2 regions of the Paenibacillus sp. DCT19 genome follow, and region 1 is predicted to be linked to the other one. Evidence: a T-box and tRNA genes for the amino acid it is inferred to sense, from the RefSeq annotation. Region 1 holds a T-box; the other holds one or more tRNA genes.

Region 1 (7,676 bases):
CATGGCGATCCTTTCTCAATATGTGGCGTATAATCTGCCTACATCCGGTTGTATAGCGTTCTTTCGTATAGATAGGCACTTCTCGTTGTAGTTTAACACATTTATTTGCAGTATATTGCCTAGGGTACGTTCAGGTATAGTTTTATTAGATCAAGGTACGCTATACCTAGCATAAATACGTGCCGTTGTAGAAAACATAGTGAACCTTACATACCTTCGATATGTTACATTTGTAAGCAGTAAGACTTATAACGAATAAAGTTATTGATGTATTGCAACCAGGACATACTATGAAACAATGCTCTAATAAGGGAGTTGTGGTGTCAAATGAATAAGAATGAAGGTTCAGAAATGAAACGTTCTTCAAAAGCAGCAAATATCCTATCACAGATCAATAGCAAAACGAAGCTAGGCGATTTACGAAAAATTGCGAAGGACATTAAAAAGATCACGAACTAGCTATGGAACTTTGGTCTACCGAAGAATTCTTGCCTAGACTACTAGCAATCTTAATTATGGATAAAAAACTCCTTTCACAAGAAGTGCTAGATAAGCTTGATCAGGATATGCAGACTCACACTTTTGATGAGCGAAATAACTTAATGGATTGGTTAATGGCTAATCAGCTCACCAAAGACAAGAAGACCATTGCATTGATGGAATCATGGGAATATAGCTCTTCTACTCTTCAAAGGCGAACGTTCTGGTATTATCAAGCGAGATTGAGATGGACAGGACAAGCACCACCTGATAACACCGAAGACTTACTCACAGCAATTGAAGCTAATATTGCGCAGGAAGAACCGGAAGTTCAATGGGCTATGAATTTCATTGCAGGCTGGATCGGCGTTTATGATCCAAAGTATCGAGCGCGTTGTATTAAACTGGGTGAGCAAACGGGTCTTTATAAAGGCGAAATGGTATCAAAGGGCTGTACGCCTAATTATTTGCCAGAGTTCATTGCGATTGAAGTTAACAAACGAACTAATAAATAGTTACCTGGAAGTATTTATTGGGGTGATGGTGTGAAAACAAAGGAATTTGACTTCCAGGGTGCTTTAATGAGGTACTTACTGCTGTGAATTGAAGTTTACAAAAAAGGGAATCATTTGATATTATGAAGGTAATAATCAAACGCGATGATGAGAAGAGTACGGGAAACTGTTCTTGCACAGAGAGCTCCGGTAGCTGAAAAGGAGTCAAGAGTTGTACCCAGAAACAAGCCTCTGAGCAGCAGGTAGGAACCGTATATGCGGGGATGGCATGACGGGAGCTCCCGTTATAGAGCTAGAGTATAAGCATGGCTACATGCCGTACTTGAAGAGGTTAATATGGCGACATATTAATGAAGCCGGGGTGGCACCACGAAAATTTCGTCCCCAAGACATAAGGTCTTGGAGGTGAGGTTTTTTTTATTTGTGTCCATATCCAATTCATTAGGAGGCGTCAGCATGGTTAACGAGAACGAACATCACACGGAAGGTTTTATGCACAAGTTGATTAAGGAAGAGCTTGAACAAAATCCATTTGACAGGCACATGTGCACGCGTTTTCCACCAGAGCCTAATGGTTACCTTCACATCGGAAGCGCTTATGCCATTCACATGAATTATTCTCTAGCTCAAACGTTTAACGGGACATTTCATTTGCGCTTTGATGATACGAATCCCCTTAAAGAAGACATCGAGTACGTTAACGTGATCATTGAGGACATCAAGTGGCTTGGATATGATCCGGGTGGGCACATCTACTATGGATCAGACTATTCAGATGAAATTTATGAGGCTGCGGTTCAATTGATCAAGCGGGGGAAGGCTTACGTCTGTGACCTATCACCCGATGAAGTAGCGGAATATCGAGGAACGTTGACAGAGCCTGGCAAGAATAGCCCTTATAGAGACCGATCAGTTGCGGAAAATCTGGAGCTGTTTGAGAAAATGAAAAATGGAGAATTTCCGGCTGCCGCCAGGGTTGTTCGTGCCAAAATAGATATGGCTTCGCCCAATATAAATATGAGAGATCCCGTTATTTACCGAATTATCCATGCTACGCATTACAGGACAGGAACGGACTGGTGTATCTTTCCGATGTACGATTTCGCTCACCCAATCCAAGATGCCATTGAAGGTATCACCTATTCCTTATGTTCAATTGAATTTAAAGACCATCGTCCTTTATACGAATGGGTGTTACAAGAGCTTAGTCTCGCTAACCCTCCGCGTCAAAGGGAATTTGGGCGGCTAAATTTAACGGGTGTGGTGACAAGTAAACGCTTTTTGAGACCAATGGTCGAAGGGGGTTACGTCGATGGCTGGGATGACCCAAGGCTTCCGACAATCCAAGGACTTCGAAGAAGAGGATTTACGCCAGAGAGCATTCGTAGCTTTATTGAGAGCATTGGTAGTATTCGGACGGAAAGTACAGCAGATATCTCGCTCTTGGATCATTGCCTCAGGCAGGATTTAAAAGAAAAAACAGTGAGTGTAATGGCAATCATGCATCCTCTAAAAGTCGTCATTACCAACTATCCAAGCGATGAGGTAGAGCTGTTAATGATTGAAAATAATGTCGGAAACGAGACACTCGGAAAGAGAGAAGTTCCTTTTGCCAAAACAATTTATATTGAGCGTGATGATTTTATGGAGCAACCATCAAAAGGTTTTCACAGGCTGAGTCCTCATGCTGAGGTAAGGCTAAAAGGAGCCTATTTCATCAAGTGTGAAGAAGTAATCAAGGATCGTGACACTGGTGAAATTATAGAACTTCACTGTACCTATGACCCACTGACCAAGAGTGGTACAGGATTTACCGGTCGCAAGGTGAAGGGCACAATTCATTGGGTTGCCGCGGATCAAGCTGTAAAGGCAAATGTGAATCTTTATGAGAAGCTGCTACTGGATCAGGATCTTCCTAAGGCGGATGAGAGGGATTGGAGTACATTAATTAACCCGGAATCGTTGGTCACCATACAGGATGTTTTAATAGAACCTTTCATACTACATGGTCGTCCAGAGCAGAAGTTTCAATTCTTCCGACACGGCTACTTCTGTATTGATAAAAAGTATAGTTCCGATCATAGGCTAATATTCAACCGAATTGTCCCGTTAAAGGATTCATGGAATAAGAAATGAGCTCTTGCCGTAGCTAGAGCTATAGTGAAGAAATGACTATCCAATGTTACGAACTGGATAGTCATTTTGCTGTAAACTTTTCATTAGAAAAAATAAGTGGTCAGTGATACAAGCTTGAGATAGTTAAGTGGAGAAGTTTTAAAGAGTATAGCGACGTTAGATGCTACTCATCACTATAATTTGTCATAAACCAATTTTTCAATTCCTCACTCATGATCTCATACTGCGTCTGAGTAGCATCTGGATGCAGTTCAATCCCTCCAGATGAGCCCCAAATCACGAGTTCTACGCTAGTTCCGTTTATAAATGTAATCTCCCCGGTATTATTCGCTCCAAAGGCATTGCCTGACTCAAAAGGTCTAAGTTCTGCGTTTTGAATCATTTGCACAACGGTATTTGTTTCTTCCTCACTTAATGTTGTGGGATTAAACATGCCGATCCTGATTTCCTTCACTTGCCCTGCATCAAGTTTCTCTTTAAATTGTTCCGCCCACGTGTAATCGGATTTGCTGCCTGTGGAGCAACTGGAGACGATCAGTACTAGACCAATGATTACCAAGACAACGCCTAGAATCCGGTCAACACTTAAAGACAAATCACTTGGCTCCGCATCTTTAAGTCTCCATCCCAATCTTAGATACCATCCCAAGTAAGGCCAGATCGCGCATAGCAATCCTAATATCAAGGCCAAAACACCGATAACCACAGTCATTCAATCACACCCTTAAATATAGTTCTATGAAAAATAGCGAGAACTCCACTCTATATGTTTTTCCCACCAACAGATTACATGTTACCGTACCTTCACTTACCCTGGAAGCCCCTTCAGAAACGATAATATGAATCTATATGATTTTGTTCAGTTTTTGTTCAGAGCGAATGAGTATACTAGATTTCGCAATTCATTCTCGAAATAGGAAGAAGGTCATAAGAGCTGTGAGAGTTATTTGATGAAATGCGCAGATGGTAGGTGAAAAAGGTGCTTACGCTAGCTGTTTTTGGGAACACAGAACTATATTCCTAAAGTCATCTACTTTGCTAGAAACGTACATGCATGGAACTAATCTGAATTACGGTATTCATAACTAGACATCTAGCTTACATGAACTGGAAGCGGATTCAGAAGAATCTATCGTGGAAGTTGTACGTTTAAATTCTAATCTATACGGAGGCATGAAGTATGAACAAAGGCTTCACCAAATTGATTTCAATTGTGCTTACGGTGTGTCTGCTATTGGGGATTAGCGGTCTATCTCCTTTGGTTGGCTCAGTAGCTCATGCGGCTAGTACTCCGACGATGTCGGAGACGAACTATGGCCCGTACCAGGTCAAATTGACTGCTGACCCAGTGACAGATACAGCACCTAGCGGCTTTGGTACGGCCGATTCGGATGGACGAATCTGGACAGACAAGAGTGTAACGGCGGAGAACGACGGCAGTTTCAATGTGAAGTTATCTGCATTGGCACAAGAATATAAGACGATTAATACGACCAATCCAGGAGTCGGTGGAACTAGTACTGCTAACGGACCGGCAGCGGACGTCACTTTTGTTTTGGACATGAGTTCCTCTATGGGAACTTTGAACGGCAGAGAAATAGCGGAAACAGCGGGTGGACCAGGGGTTTACTATCGTGTGGAAGCTATGGCCAAGGCTGCGAATGATGCAATTCGCACAGTGATGGACGCAAACCCCAAAAACCGTGTTGCGGTGTACTGGTTTGGTGGAGCTGCTAATTCGACCCATCTGGGAACGTTTATGGAACTAGGTCATTACGAATTTAGTTCAGGTCATGCAGCAGAAGATTTTTTGAAGTATGACAGTTCAAACCAGAACATCACGTTGAACAGGAATCTAAACAAGGATGGCAGTACTGTTGGATCACCATCGCCAGTTTCACTAGGGGGAGGAACACCAACGCAGGATGGTATCATGTATGGTCTTTCCAAAACGATGAGCAATGTGGGAACCAAGGGAACAGGACCTAAGCGTCAGCCTTATATATTCCTGCTATCGGATGGGGCTGCAATTCATGCGAAGAAAGCATGGTTTTCTTCACCAAGTGCTATATCGTTCGAGACCAACTATAACAATGCATTAACCGATGCCACAACGATTGCAAACTATACTCAGAGTGCAAATGATAACGCAAAGTTTGTGCCAGGTAGAGCCTCTGACGGTTTGAGTTTGGCAAGTACAGGAGACCCTGAGATCGCTGCATTAACCATTCTCACGGGAGCCTATATGAAGGATCTGATCGATCGTAGATACACGACCTACAATGAAGGAGAGTCGACTCAGGCAAAAGTATATACGGTGGGATTAGGATCCTCAACAGCGATTAACGGACCTTCTGGTACTAAGCCTGTCTACGCTTGGGCGGGTTTGGATCCGAAAAGTGTCAAAGATAATAAAGACAGTGATTTTAGAAACGGCTCAGCAAAGAGTGCCTATAACAGCTTGCAGACCTATGCAGCTCAAGGGCCGAGTGGCTTTAACTATGCAGATGCATTTGTTTACAGCAATTATTATACATTCGCTCCGACGTATGACATTGTCAGTTCAGCCTTCGCTGGATTGGCGAACGATGTAGAAGCTACTACAACGATACTTCCGCTTCTCAACATACCGGAGACTACCGATCTTGGCTCTGAGACCGCGGATATCGCGAGTGCCATCGTCGTTTCGGATGAAATCAGCAATGATTTTACTGTCGATCTGTCCACGTTGAAAATTGGGGATGCCGTTGCAACGGTGGACACAAGTACGGCGATCTCCGGCGGTACAGCATATAAGTTTGCTGGATACGGGAGTCGAGCCGTGATCAAGACGGTGTCAGGCGTTAGCAGCTTAACTTGGTATATCGATGCAAGCGATATGCAGCCACATATTTACCGCTTTAAGAACCGGACGAATCCACAGTCGGGAGAGTACAGTCCTCCAGCAGAAGGTACTTTTAAGCTAAGCTATAACGTTAAACCGACATTTCAGGTACCACCGAATAATGTAGGTGAGATAACTCGCTACCTTAATTCGGGTAACGACACCGATGGGGCTAAAACAGCAGCATATTTCTTCCCACCGACCGACAGTCCGTATTACGATGCCTTAAAAAGTAAGCAGACGGTATCCAAAACGAACGGAATCGGTGCAAGCTACGTTAGTGAGGAGTGGCTGAGCGATACAAAAGCCACGATGAGACTGGGGAACAACGGTAAGCTTGATTTGTTAATGGGAATTGACAAGTCAGGGCCGGCAACGGTTCAGACCAACGGATCTATAGACTATAAGGTTACAATTTATAACTACACAGATACGGATAAAACAGGTCTTAGCGTAACAAGTGACGGTCAGACACAAACGGGGATTGATGTTCTCTCGAATGACAGCAAGGAGCTCACCTTTACGATAACCGCACCAGGCACGCCACAGACTGTAACTAGTGGTACGGCTGTATTGTCTGGCATTGGACTTGTATCTAATACAGTTACTACCGATGTAACGAATGTGACAACAGCTGTAATCAACACACATGTCATCGGAGATAACGGCGGTACGACTACAGGAGACAACACCTATAACATTGGTGACCTAGCTACAATTACAGCAATCCCAATGCTCGGTTATGCATTCGTAGGATGGTATGACAACCCAGCAGGGTCAGGTAATCCTGTAAGTACGGATGCAGAATATGATGTAACTGTTCAGACAGATGAAGACTATTATGCAAAATTTGTGATGATGCCATATGCCGAAAACGACAGCTATAGTGTCGTAAGAGGAGAAACGCTCACAGTTCCGGCGATTGAAGGCATCTTGTTGAACGACTCCGATGGGGAGGGTCTTCCACTCACAGCGGAAAATGTTAGCACTCTTAGCGATCCAAGCAAGGGCACGCTGACTACTGTAGATCCTGACGGATCGTTCATATTCGTGGCCGATGATGAAGCGTCCGGTACGGTGACGTTTACGTACCGAGCCGATAACGGCATCGTCAAATCAGACGTAGCCACAGTAACGATCACGATTACTCTGCCCGTGGCTACGCATGAGCCTATCGCAGAGAATGACACTTATCGTGTAAAAAGGGGAGAAACGCTCACAGTTCCAGCTGAGACAGGCATACTCTCAAACGATAGCGATGATGAGAATCATCCACTTACAGCGGAAAGAATCAGCACCTTGAGTGATCCAAGCAAGGGCACGCTGACTACTGTAGACCCTGACGGCTCGTTCACATTCGTAGCCGACGGTGAGGCGTCCGGTACGGTGACATTTACGTACCAAGCCTTTGATGGAACTGCCTATTCAAGTGTAGCGACGGTAACAATCACGATTACCGTACCCGTTGCTACCCATGTCATTGGAAATGTTGGTGGTACGACTGCCGGAGATGGTGACTATGCACTTGACGAAGTAGCAACACTTACGGCTAGTTCAAACGACGGATACACATTTGTGGGATGGTATGACAACGAAGCAGGTACAGGCACTCCTATTAGCACGAACACGACATATACGTTTACGGTTACATCAGCCGGAGA
Region 2 (7,676 bases), 850 kb from region 1:
TTATAACACCCGAAGTCGGTGGGGTAACCGCAAGGAGCCAGCCGCCGAAGGTGGGATAGATGATTGGGGTGAAGTCGTAACAAGGTAGCCGTATCGGAAGGTGCGGCTGGATCACCTCCTTTCTATGGAGAATCGTTTCCCGTAGCGGAAACATTCAAATATCAAATCTAGTCAGGTCGGCTAGTTACTCACTCGTTGCTCAGTTTTGAGAGTTCAAACTCTCAAACGTTTGGTGGCGATAGCGAAGGGGTTCCACACGTTCCCATCCCGAACACGACCGTTAAGCCCTTCAGCGTCAATGGTACTTGGACCGCAGGGTCCTGGGAGAGTAGAACGCCGCCAAGCGTAACCCATTATGGGTTCCAAAGTAAATATAATGTGGGCCCTTAGCTCAGTTGGTTAGAGCGCACCTCTGATAAGGGTGAGGCCGGTGGTTCGAGTCCACCAGGGCCCACCATTTACACCTTAAATTTAATATGGGGCCATAGCTCAGCTGGGAGAGCGCCTGCCTTGCAAGCAGGAGGTCAGCGGTTCGATCCCGCTTGGCTCCACCAACAAGATTTTATAAGCTTGTTCTTTGAAAACTAGATATCGAAACGAAAGTAAATGCGAATTAGAACATTCCTTTTTAGCTGAACTTGTGTAAACAAGTTTCAATAAAAACGGTAGATTGCTGGAGCGAGTGATCGAAATGGAGCGACTTTTGGATTTGGACGTAGTCCAAATCAAGCGGAGCGACAGCTCGAACACGAGCGAATGGTTAAGCTACTAAGAGCACACGGAGGATGCCTAGGCGCTAGGAGCCGATGAAGGACGTGGCGAACAACGAAACTGCCTCGGGGAGCTGTAAGCAAGCTTTGATCCGGGGTGTCCGAATGGGGAAACCCAGCTGGGGTAATTTCCAGTTACACCTAACTGAATACATAGGTTAGTGTGAGGCATACCAGGGGAACTGAAACATCTAAGTACCTTGAGGAAGAGAAAACAATAGTGATTCCGTCAGTAGCGGCGAGCGAACGCGGAACAGCCCAAACCAAGGAGCTTGCTCTTTGGGGTTGTGGGACGTCTCACATGGAGTTACAAAGGAACCGGTTAAACGAAGAGGTCTGGAAAGGCCCGCCAAAGAAGGTAAAAGCCCTGTAATTGAAAGTCTGTTCCCTCCGAGACGGATCCCGAGTAGTGCGGGGCACGTGAAACCCCGTATGAATCCGGCAGGACCATCTGCCAAGGCTAAATACTTCCTAGCGACCGATAGTGAAGCAGTACCGTGAGGGAAAGGTGAAAAGCACCCCGGAAGGGGAGTGAAATAGAACCTGAAACCGTGTGCTTACAAAAAGTCAGAGCCCGTTTTAGGGGTGATGGCGTGCCTTTTGTAGAATGAACCGGCGAGTTACGTTCCCGTGCAAGGTTAAGGTGAAGAGCCGGAGCCGCAGCGAAAGCGAGTCTGAATAGGGCGATGTAGTACGTGGACGTAGACCCGAAACCGGGTGATCTACCCCTGTCCAGGGTGAAGGTGCGGTAACACGCACTGGAGGCCCGAACCCACGCACGTTGAAAAGTGCGGGGATGAGGTGGGGTAGCGGAGAAATTCCAATCGAACTCGGAGATAGCTGGTTCTCCCCGAAATAGCTTTAGGGCTAGCCTCGGAAAACAGAGTCGTGGAGGTAGAGCACTGATTGGGTGCGGGGCCCGCAAGGGTTACCAAGCTCAGTCAAACTCCGAATGCCATAGACTTACTTCCGGGAGTCAGACAGTGAGTGCTAAGATCCATTGTCAAAAGGGAAACAGCCCAGACCATCAGCTAAGGTCCCCAAGTGTGTGTTAAGTGGGAAAGGATGTGGAGTTGCACAGACAACCAGGATGTTGGCTTAGAAGCAGCCACCATTTAAAGAGTGCGTAATAGCTCACTGGTCGAGTGACTCTGCGCCGAAAATGTAACGGGGCTAAACACACCACCGAAGCTATGGCTTGATGCTTGCATCAGGGGTAGGGGAGCGTTGTATAAGGGTTGAAGGTGTACCGTAAGGAGCGCTGGACATTATACAAGTGAGAATGCCGGTATGAGTAACGAAAAGATCAGTGAGAATCTGATCCGCCGAAAGCCTAAGGGTTCCTGAGGAAGGCTCGTCCACTCAGGGTAAGTCGGGACCTAAGGCGAGGCCGAAAGGCGTAGTCGAAGGACAACAGGTCGAAATTCCTGTACCACCGTAAGCCGTTATGAGCAATGGGAGGACGCAGTAGGGTAGTGACGCAGGCTGATGGATGCCTGTCCAAGCAGTGAGGCTGATGTGTAGGCAAATCCGCACATCGTAAGGCTGGGCTGTGATGGGGAGTGAAAATTACAGTAGCGAAGGTCATGATCTCACACTGCCAAGAAAAGTCTCTAGCCAGGTGATGGTGCCCGTACCGCAAACCGACACAGGTAGGCGAGAAGAGAATTCTAAGGCGCGCGGAAGAACTCTCGTTAAGGAACTCGGCAAAATGACCCCGTAACTTCGGGAGAAGGGGTGCCCCGGTAGTGTGAATAGCACGAGGGGCCGCAGTGAAAAGGCCCAAGCGACTGTTTAGCAAAAACACAGGTCTGTGCGAAGCCGTAAGGCGAAGTATACGGGCTGACGCCTGCCCGGTGCTGGAAGGTTAAGGGGAGCGGTTAGGAGCAATCCGAAGCTGTGAACCGAAGCCCCAGTAAACGGCGGCCGTAACTATAACGGTCCTAAGGTAGCGAAATTCCTTGTCAGGTAAATTCTGACCCGCACGAATGGCGTAACGACTTGGGCGCTGTCTCAACGAGAGATCCGGTGAAATTTTAATACCTGTGAAGATGCAGGTTACCCGCGACAAGACGGAAAGACCCCATGGAGCTTTACTGCAGCTTGATATTGAATTTGGGTACGATCTGTACAGGATAGGTGGGAGCCTTTGAAGCCGGAGCGCCAGCTTCGGTGGAGGCACCGTTGGGATACCACCCTGATCGTATCTAGGTTCTAACCTGGTACCGTAATCCGGTGCGGGGACAGTGTCAGGTGGGCAGTTTGACTGGGGCGGTCGCCTCCTAAAGAGTAACGGAGGCGCCCAAAGGTTCCCTCAGAATGGTTGGAAATCATTCGAAGAGTGCAAAGGCATAAGGGAGCTTGACTGCGAGACCTACAAGTCGAGCAGGGACGAAAGTCGGGCTTAGTGATCCGGTGGTACCGCATGGAAGGGCCATCGCTCAACGGATAAAAGCTACCCTGGGGATAACAGGCTTATCTCCCCCAAGAGTCCACATCGACGGGGAGGTTTGGCACCTCGATGTCGGCTCATCGCATCCTGGGGCTGAAGTAGGTCCCAAGGGTTGGGCTGTTCGCCCATTAAAGCGGTACGCGAGCTGGGTTCAGAACGTCGTGAGACAGTTCGGTCCCTATCTGTCGTGGGCGTAGGAAATTTGAGAGGAGCTGTCCTTAGTACGAGAGGACCGGGATGGACGTACCGCTGGTGTACCAGTTGTTCCGCCAGGAGCACCGCTGGGTAGCTATGTACGGACGGGATAAGCGCTGAAAGCATCTAAGCGTGAAGCCCCCCTCAAGATGAGATTTCCCAGTATGTAAGACCCCTTGAAGACGACGAGGTAGATAGGCTGGGGTGGAAGTGCAGTAATGCATGGAGCTGACCAGTACTAATCGGTCGAGGGCTTATCCAATTAGCACGTTCTAATCGCAGACTTTCGTTTCGAATCTAGTTTTCAGAGAACAACACTCTGAGATGTAAGCTACGCGTTTGGTGGCGATGGCGGAGGGGTTCCACACGTACCCATCCCGAACACGACCGTTAAGCCCTCTAGCGCCGATGGTACTTGGACCGCAGGGTCCTGGGAGAGTAGGACGCCGCCAAGCGAACTCTTTCATCATACATAGAAACAGGCTCTGCATGTGGATTTGTACGATGAATTGCATTTGCTCATGCAAATGCATAACATTCCCTGATAGCTCAGTTGGTAGAGCACTCGACTGTTAATCGAGTTGTCACAGGTTCGAGCCCTGTTCGGGGAGCCATTTGCTCTCATAGCTCAGTAGGTAGAGTGCATCCATGGTAAGGATGAGGTCACCGGTTCGATCCCGGTTGAGAGCTTTGGTAAGTGAGGCCCGTTGGTCAAGGGTTAAGACACCTCCCTTTCACGGAGGTAACAGGGGTTCGAATCCCCTACGGGTCATATAGATGGAGGCTTAGCTCAGCTGGGAGAGCATCTGCCTTACAAGCAGAGGGTCGGGGGTTCGATCCCCTCAGCCTCCACCATTTAATTATTGGGGATTAGCCAAGCGGTAAGGCAACGGACTTTGACTCCGTCATGCATAGGTTCAAATCCTATATCCCCAGCCATTTTATTTTGAGTCATTAGCTCAGTTGGTAGAGCACCTGACTTTTAATCAGGGTGTCGAAGGTTCGAGCCCTTCATGACTCACCATTATATGCGCGTGTGGCGGAATTGGCAGACGCACTAGACTTAGGATCTAGCGTCTTTGACGTGGGGTTCAAGTCCCTCCACGCGCATCCTTTATTTGCGGAAGTGGCTCAGCGGTAGAGCATCGCCTTGCCAAGGCGAGGGTCGCGGGTTCGATTCCCGTCTTCCGCTCCATATTTGCGCCCTTAGCTCAGCTGGATAGAGCGTTTGACTACGAATCAAAAGGCCGGGAGTTCGAATCTCTCAGGGCGCGCCATTATTTTTTTTATATCGGGATGTAGCTCAGCTTGGTAGAGCACCTGGTTTGGGACCAGGGGGTCGCATGTTCAAATCGTGTCATCCCGATTTTATCGTATGCGGGTGTAGTTCAATGGTAGAACTTTAGCCTTCCAAGCTAATAGCGTGGGTTCGATTCCCATCACCCGCTTATATTTTGATGAAAAGTCCTGCATTTGCAGGGTTTTTTTGTTTTCAGTACATTTGTTTTATTAGGAGTTACCTTATGTTTAACCCGGGTCTACCTAATGGCCTCCTTTTTAGCATCTTAAGTACTTCAATATGGCATTATGAATTAGCTATAACAGACAGAAGCCCTCTCATAGGAGAAGGGCTTCTGTCTCATTCATCTCGTTAAAGTGGATGCAGCAGTCGTAACACTTTTGAGCATTCGCTCATTAAGATGAATGTCCTAGAACGTGTATAGCGCTAACACTGTATTGAGCCACGTATTTTAACGGTGATCGTGGTCTGTTGCTCTTTTGCGCATACCTGCCAACCCTAGAAGTCCAAGGAGACCTAGCCAACCCCAGTCCATTCCTCTGTCACGGTCTGTTGTTGCAGCATTCGTACGAATACTGTTGGTACGGTAATCCCCATTGCGTACGTTGTAAGCATTGGGATTCGTGTAATTGTTGTTTCTGTAGTTGCTATTCTCGTACTCCGTAATTTGCTTCTCCGTGTGGTTCATATTATTTGTTGTGGTATGAGCAGAAGCGGATCCCGCAAGTGATACCGCCAATGCAACAGAAGCAACGATTGTGCAAACTTTTTTCATGATAATGTATCCTCCCTTCAGTGATGTGCTGCGTGTTTAATATCCCCAAAGGAAGCCCTTCATTATGTAGTAATTTCATACGTTAATAAAAACCAATTTTTTAATGGGGATTTGGATAAGTTAAGATAGAGCATGGTTTGGGCGCAAATAATTATTCGAAGCAGCTCCTTCGAATAGATGTCTGTAGGTGATATCAAGATATAACACAGAGAGGAAAGTTAAAAAAAATCTAGAATTTATTGCGTCACTGTGATAAAGTATACAAAAGCTTGCTTTGCCGGTCATGTTTCTTTGTGCAGTATCTTGCTTATACAAACAATAGTAAGTGTATCGATACTTTTTATTCCGTACCAACACTCAACCATCTAGGCTGTATATTTATGAATTTTTAAGTATAGGTATAAGTTTTGGATGATGAGGAAAGTACGTGAAAAAGGTATCATGCAGTAGCTATTGTCCATTAAATGAAGCAGAACAAGGAAATGCATAATAAAGCGCGTTTTTATGATCAAAATCGGGGTTAATCCCCATTTTTACTAGTAGAAAAATAAAGATTTTCGTACCATTTTATTGTATGATGTTATGAAGGTGTCAAATTTTCGTGTACGAATGCGAACGATCAGATGGGAGGATAAGCATGACTGAAACTATGGTAACCGCCAGCAAAAGCCAATCGAACAATCTGCTTCGGAGAGACGTGCGGTTCCTGGGTAACATACTCGGAGAAGTTCTAGTCCACCAAGGGGGCACAGAGCTTCTCGATATCGTTGAGAAGATTCGGGAAACGAGCAAGTCGTTACGTGCAGAATTTTTGCCTGAACTGTATACAGAGTTCAAAACGATGATCCAGGAATTAGACTCGGAAAATCGCCACCAGGTTATTCGAGCTTTTGCAATTTATTTTCAATTAGTTAACATTGCTGAACAAAACCATCGGATCCGGCGTAAAAGGGATTATGAACGCTCTGCGGGAGATACTGTACAGCCAGGATCCATTGAGAAAGCCGTACAGGATCTGAAAGAACGTGGGTTGTCTCATAAGGAAGTAGAAGAGATTCTAGATGAATTGTCACTGGAACTGGTTATGACTGCTCATCCAACTGAGGCAATGCGCCGAGTGATTCTGGACATCCATAAACGGATATCAGAAGATGTCATGCTTCTTGATAATCCTACGCTAACGTTGCGTGAACGTGAGCAGTTGCGTGAGAAGTTGTTGAATGAGGTTATTACCCTCTGGCAAACAGACGAACTCCGTGACCGTAAACCGACTGTACTGGATGAAGTACGGAACGGGATGTATTACTTTCATGAAACGTTGTTCCACGTACTTCCGGACGTATATCAGGAGCTTGAACGCTGCCTGAACAAATTTTACCCTGACCATGACTGGCATGTGCCGACGTATTTGCGCTTCGGTTCCTGGATTGGTGGAGACCGGGACGGAAATCCTTCGGTAACTTCAGAGGTAACATGGCAAACGCTTCTGATGCAGCGCAAGCTCGCATTGCGTGAGTATCAGCGGATTATGATTGAATTGATGGGACATCTCAGCTTCAGCACCAATATTATTCATGTTTCCGATGAGCTGGTGCAGTCGATCGAGCAGGATCGTAACTGTGTCACATTGAAGAAAGTGGATATTTGGCGCAACGAGAAAGAGCCTTATCGCATCAAACTTGCCTATATGATCGCTAAATTAAACAATGTGCTTGATGAAAATAAAGTAGGTCAGCCAGACCGCTATAGTGGCGCTCAGGACTTGATTGATGATCTGATGATTATTGATCGCAGCCTACGTCATCACTTCGCAGATTACGTGGCAGACACAACCATTCGCAAAATGATCCGTCAAGTCGAATTGTTTGGCTTCCACACAGCTGCACTTGATGTACGTCAACATAGTAAAGAGCATGAAAATGCAATGTCAGAAATTCTGGCTAAAATGAACATTGTAGAAGATTATGCTCGCCTCACAGAGGATGGCAAAATCGATTTGCTTGCTCGATTGCTCGAAGATCCACGACCACTGACTTCTCCTTATCACCAATACAGTGAGGGAACGAAGGAATGTCTGGATGTCTTCCGTACAATTAAACGAGCTCAGAACGAGTACGGTTCAACCTGTATCACAAGTTACCTGATTAGTATGACCCAAGGTGCAAGTGATCTTCTCGAGGTAAT

What was found. A T-box is a leader RNA that pairs with one kind of tRNA and senses whether it is charged. The one in region 1 lies ahead of DMB88_RS29720 (glutamine--tRNA ligase/YqeY domain fusion protein), so its partner is inferred to be a tRNA-Gln.
Region 2: it has a tRNA-Gln gene. The T-box ahead of DMB88_RS29720 (glutamine--tRNA ligase/YqeY domain fusion protein) is inferred to sense a tRNA for this amino acid. The anticodon was not compared.

The regions. Positions count from the first base shown of each region.
Region 1 is NZ_CP029639.1:6,581,554-6,589,229, reverse strand. It holds partial or broken gene DMB88_RS29730 (YndJ family transporter) at 1-3, opposite strand, end outside; partial or broken gene DMB88_RS29725 (DNA alkylation repair protein) at 328-995, shown strand; T-box leader at 1,131-1,384, shown strand; gene DMB88_RS29720 (glutamine--tRNA ligase/YqeY domain fusion protein) at 1,452-3,131, shown strand; gene DMB88_RS29715 (DUF6199 family natural product biosynthesis protein) at 3,295-3,843, opposite strand; gene DMB88_RS29710 (Ig-like domain-containing protein) at 4,312-7,676, shown strand, end outside.
Region 2 is NZ_CP029639.1:5,731,753-5,739,428, reverse strand. It holds rRNA gene DMB88_RS26205 (16S ribosomal RNA) at 1-122, shown strand, start outside; rRNA gene rrf (5S ribosomal RNA) at 229-345, shown strand; tRNA gene DMB88_RS26195 (tRNA-Ile) at 381-457, shown strand; tRNA gene DMB88_RS26190 (tRNA-Ala) at 479-554, shown strand; rRNA gene DMB88_RS26185 (23S ribosomal RNA) at 759-3,679, shown strand; rRNA gene rrf (5S ribosomal RNA) at 3,756-3,872, shown strand; tRNA gene DMB88_RS26175 (tRNA-Asn) at 3,956-4,031, shown strand; tRNA gene DMB88_RS26170 (tRNA-Thr) at 4,035-4,107, shown strand; tRNA gene DMB88_RS26165 (tRNA-Glu) at 4,119-4,189, shown strand; tRNA gene DMB88_RS26160 (tRNA-Val) at 4,197-4,272, shown strand; tRNA gene DMB88_RS26155 (tRNA-Gln) at 4,282-4,356, shown strand; tRNA gene DMB88_RS26150 (tRNA-Lys) at 4,366-4,441, shown strand; tRNA gene DMB88_RS26145 (tRNA-Leu) at 4,448-4,527, shown strand; tRNA gene DMB88_RS26140 (tRNA-Gly) at 4,538-4,612, shown strand; tRNA gene DMB88_RS26135 (tRNA-Arg) at 4,618-4,694, shown strand; tRNA gene DMB88_RS26130 (tRNA-Pro) at 4,710-4,783, shown strand; tRNA gene DMB88_RS26125 (tRNA-Gly) at 4,795-4,865, shown strand; gene DMB88_RS26120 (WGxxGxxG family protein) at 5,169-5,492, opposite strand; gene ppc (phosphoenolpyruvate carboxylase) at 6,130-7,676, shown strand, end outside.